DNA from 2 places in the Bradyrhizobium sp. BLXBL-03 genome. Region 2 is predicted to be linked to the other one. Evidence: predicted binding sites of a transcription regulator. Region 2 holds the regulator's gene; the other holds the start of a gene.
What was found. The regulator LexA, encoded in region 2, represses DNA repair genes until DNA is damaged. The targets are predictions, from matches to a motif close to TGTTCNNNNTGTGTTCNG.
Positions count from the first base shown of each region.

Region 1 (2,195 bases), 2.5 Mb from region 2:
TCATCTCCGGCATCGCCGAGCCTGACCTGGCCATCTTCATTTCCCAGAGGCCGGCCTTGCGCACCGGCAGATCGTCGGCCAAGGCGCTTCCTGCCGACACCAAAAGACAAGCGACTGATCCGAGCAAAGCAAGCTTGCGCGTCATAGGAGAGACTCCCGGCCGAGACGTCGTGGCTAGCGTTCGAAAGCGCCTTACTTAGTAGAGCGTGCGGAGCGGCCGGTCGGCAGCGCCATAGGGCACCCAGCGGCAGGAAAACGAGATGTAGCCGCCCTCATAGGCCTGCACTGCGAGGAATTTCGCCACCTTGCCATAGCGCGCGCAGTGATCGACCGCGACCTGACGCGCATCGACCTGCGTCGCCATCGAATAGGCGATGATGCCGCCGGTGTCGTTGCCCTTGAACGGCGGCACCGGCAGGATATCGGCGCGCGCCGACTGGCTCGCCATCATCCCCGAGACAACCAGGCTGGCAAGAAGGCCCGCAGCCGCAATGATTCGCATTCCCGTCACTCCGATTGGTTGGCCCCAGCTTACGGTGCGGGCGCGGCGGTGAAAAGAACGGAAGGCCTGCCGGATGCGACGTTGTGATCAACTCCTGGCCGAGTGTTGCCGCGCTGCACTTGACCTCTCCCGGCCTTCGCGGCACCGTCCAGCCTCCGCAAGACCAGCTGTCCGGATTGCCCATGCGCGCGCCCTCCCCGAAATCGTTCCGCTTTGCCGCCGTCCTCGGCCTCATGTTCGGAGCGCTGTCGCTCGGTCAGGCCAAGGCGGCCAATCCGCTCGAGCTGAACTTCTGGCTGAGCGGACCGCGCTACGACGGCCGCGTTGCCGAATGCGACAAGGCGCTGCCGACGATCTCGACCCAGTTCTGGGAGAAGGAAAGCTCGTTCTGGAATTCGCCGCTGCAGATCACGGGATTTTCGAACGTTCACGAGACCGCCTTCCGCCCCTGGGCGTCGGACAACATTCCGCGCCGCTACTGCACCGGCGAGGCCATGCTCACTGACGGCAAGATGCGCCGGGTGCACTTCTCGATCATCGAGGATGGCGGCTTTGCCGGTTACGGCCAGGGAGTCGAATGGTGCGTGGTCGGGCTCGACCGCAACTGGGCCTACAATCCGTCCTGCCGCGCCGCCAAGCCTTGAACTGAAGAGCCTTGAACTGAAGAGCCTTGAACTGAAGAGCCTTAAGCCGAGGCGCCTGATTCGGCCCGATCAAGCGACCTGCGCGGCTCGCTCGAAATTTGTTCTTGAAATGTTCTTGGTGGCTGCTAGGCTGATTGCACAGTCTAGTTGAGGGGCGTCGCCATGTTTTATTTTAGATTGAATTCGTTCTCCCGCCTCCTGATCTCGCTGACCCTTGCGGCGGGGCTGGTTTCGCTGGCGGGTGGCGCGAGAGCCCAGGACAAGCGACAGAACGCACCCGGCGAGTTCGACTTCTATGTGCTGTCACTGTCGTGGTCACCGTCCTTCTGCGAGGAAGCGGCAGAGCGCGGTCGCAGCGGCGGGCGTTCGAACATCCAGTGCGAGGGACGTCCCTATTCCTTTGTGGTGCACGGGCTGTGGCCGCAATATGAGAGCGGCTTTCCGGAATATTGCCAGCGGCCGTCACCGCGGCTGAACCGCAACATCGTCTCCTCGATGCTCGATCTGATGCCCGCGCCAGGCCTGATCTTCAACGAGTGGGACAAGCACGGCACCTGCTCCGGGCTCGACGGCCGCAACTATTTCGAGACGATCCGCAAGGCGCGCGCCGCGATCAAGATTCCGCCCGAGTATCTTGAGCTGTCGCAGGCCAAGACGGTGGCCCCCGGCGAGGTCGAAGAAGCCTTCATCAAGGCCAATCCGGGCCTGAGCAACGCAGCCGTCTCGGTCACCTGCAACCGGACCCGGCTCTCCGAGGTTCGCATCTGCCTCAGCAAGGACCTGCAATTCCGCGCCTGCGAGGAGCTCGAACGCCGCAGCTGCCGCCGGGACCAGGTGACAATGCCGCCGATCAGGGGTGGGTAGGATCAGTCTTCAGATCGTCATTCCGGGGCGCGCGAAGCGTGAGCCCGGAATCCATCTGGGCCGCATTGCCGGTGGCGAAATGGATTTCCGGGTTCGGTGCTGTCGCACCGCCCCGGAATGACAACAGTTACTTTCATCGCGCGATGTCGTAACTCTCCCCCATGAACTACCGCCACGCCTTTCAC
Region 1 covers NZ_CP182470.1:1,716,594-1,718,788, reverse strand. The annotation lists gene ACNJX9_RS08220 (DUF3617 domain-containing protein) at 1-145, opposite strand, end outside; gene ACNJX9_RS08215 (hypothetical protein) at 197-502, opposite strand; gene ACNJX9_RS08210 (hypothetical protein) at 685-1,146, shown strand; gene ACNJX9_RS08205 (ribonuclease T2 family protein) at 1,309-2,010, shown strand; gene ACNJX9_RS08200 (23S rRNA (adenine(2030)-N(6))-methyltransferase RlmJ) at 2,172-2,195, shown strand, end outside.
Region 1: a site for LexA is predicted at 1,246-1,263, ahead of ACNJX9_RS08205 (ribonuclease T2 family protein). Genes of this name have one in related genera too.

Region 2 (2,195 bases):
TGGTGATGCCGGGCTCGACACCCGGCCCCGGCCAGATCGTCTATTCCAATGGCTACGCCCTGCACGCCCTCGCCCGCAGCGAGGGTGCCGACACCATCGATCTCGGCGTCGCCGCCGACACGCTTGCCGCCACCACCTCAGGGATCCGCCGCGCCCGCGAATCCGGCGCCGACATCCTGATCACGACCGGCGGAGCGTCTGTCGGTGACCACGATCTGGTGCAGCAGGCGCTTCGGCACGAAGGTATCTCGATGGCGTTCTGGAAGATCGCGATGCGGCCGGGCAAGCCGATGATGAACGGGCAGCTCGGGCCGATGCGCGTCATCGGCCTGCCCGGCAATCCCGTGTCATCCTACGTCTGCGGCTTCCTGTTTCTGGTGCCGCTGATTCGCGCGCTGTCGGGCCGTTCAATGATTCATCATCGCCGCGAACGCGCCGTGCTCGGTCGCGACCTCGGGGCCAATGACCAGCGCGAGGATTATCTGCGTGCGCGTCTCGAGACGCGGGACGACGGCACGCTCATCGCTCTTCCCGTCAACCACCAGGATTCCTCACTGTTGGCGAATCTCGCTGCGGCACAGGCACTTCTCGTGCGCGCGCCGTTCGCACCGAAGGCCGCTTCCGGCACGCCTTGCGAGGTCTTGCGACTGCCGGAGTGAGCGCGCCGACGCAACCGTTCCGCGAACTTTGTCGCGTTCACGGTAAATTAAGCAGTTGCGGAACATGTATCGAACATATAGTGTCCGTTCATGATTTGTTTCGAGCATGTAGCGGCTTAATGCTGAATTCAGCGTCTGTGAATCGAGCGACATCGTCAGGGGGATTTTGGTCGAGATGTTAACGCGCAAACAATACGAGCTCCTGCGGTTCATCAGCGAGCGATTGAAGGAAAGCGGCGTGCCGCCCTCCTTCGACGAGATGAAGGATGCGCTCGACCTGCGCTCCAAGTCGGGCATCCATCGCCTGATCACCGCGCTTGAGGAGCGCGGCTTCATCCGCCGCCTGCCCAACCGGGCCCGTGCCATCGAAGTGATCAAGCTGCCTGAACTCCAGGCGGCTGCCGGCAGCCGTCGCGGCTTCACGCCGAGCGTCATCGAGGGCAATCTCGGCAAGGTGCGCACGATGTCGAGCCCGCCCGTCGATGAGGGCGAACGCCCTGTCGCAGTTCCCGTGATGGGCCGGATCGCGGCCGGTACGCCGATCGAGGCCTTGCAGACGCGCAGCCACACCATCAGCGTCCCGCCCGACATGCTCGGCGCGGGCGAGCATTACGCTCTCGAAGTTCGCGGTGATTCCATGGTCGATGCCGGCATTCTCGATGGCGACATGGCGCTGATCCAGCGCAACGAGAGTTGCGACACCGGCGATATCGTGGTGGCCCTGATCGACGACGAGGAAGCCACGCTCAAGCGTTTCCGCCGCCGCGGCGCCTCGATCGCGCTCGAGCCGGCAAACGCCGCCTACGAGGTCCGGATCCTGCCGCCCAACCGGGTCAAGATCCAGGGCAAGCTGATCGGGCTGTACCGGAAATACTGAACGCGGCGCACGTCGCCACCTGGCAAGCACGCCCTCAAGATTGGAGCGGACGATTGTTCGCTCCGGCTGGTTAGTTTTTCTGGCTTTGCACAGATTATCCGGCCACCTCTCCCGCGCTACATCCCCGGCACGCCATGACGAAGCACGCATCGCTTCGCAGGCCTTGCGAGACCGAGGAGACCGCCATGCACAAGATCATTCTGAGCACCGTCGCGATCGCGCTGATCGCAATATCAGCGTCGCAAACCTTCGCTGCGCAGCCGCAGCATCACGTTCGCAGGGCGCCACAGGCAATGAGCGAACAATTCCGCAATGCCCGCAACTCCGTCGGGCAACGGGCGCAGCCGGCCTGGCCTTATTCGGGTTGGTCGGCACCGGCTGGGCGCTAGCGAAGAAGCTCTCGGAATGCACGGAAGCAGTCTTTGTTCCTCGGACATCTGAAAAAGAAATTGTGATGGCAGCCTGCAGACTCAAGCCGCAGATTTGCCCCCAACATGGCATATGATCGCAGGCTTCCACTCTGATAGAGGCCTGCGCCTCAGAAGAGGCGCGGGTGCTCTATCGCTGATGAGGAGCACCCGATGTGTGACTATAGCTTGCATGCCGTCGCGACGCGTCCCGCAGAAGTCGGCGAGACGATCGTCACGACAACCTTCCGC
Region 2 covers NZ_CP182470.1:4,218,766-4,220,960, reverse strand. The annotation lists gene ACNJX9_RS20315 (molybdopterin molybdotransferase MoeA) at 1-659, shown strand, start outside; gene lexA (transcriptional repressor LexA) at 835-1,536, shown strand; gene ACNJX9_RS20305 (hypothetical protein) at 1,722-1,925, shown strand; gene ACNJX9_RS20300 (hypothetical protein) at 2,118-2,195, shown strand, end outside.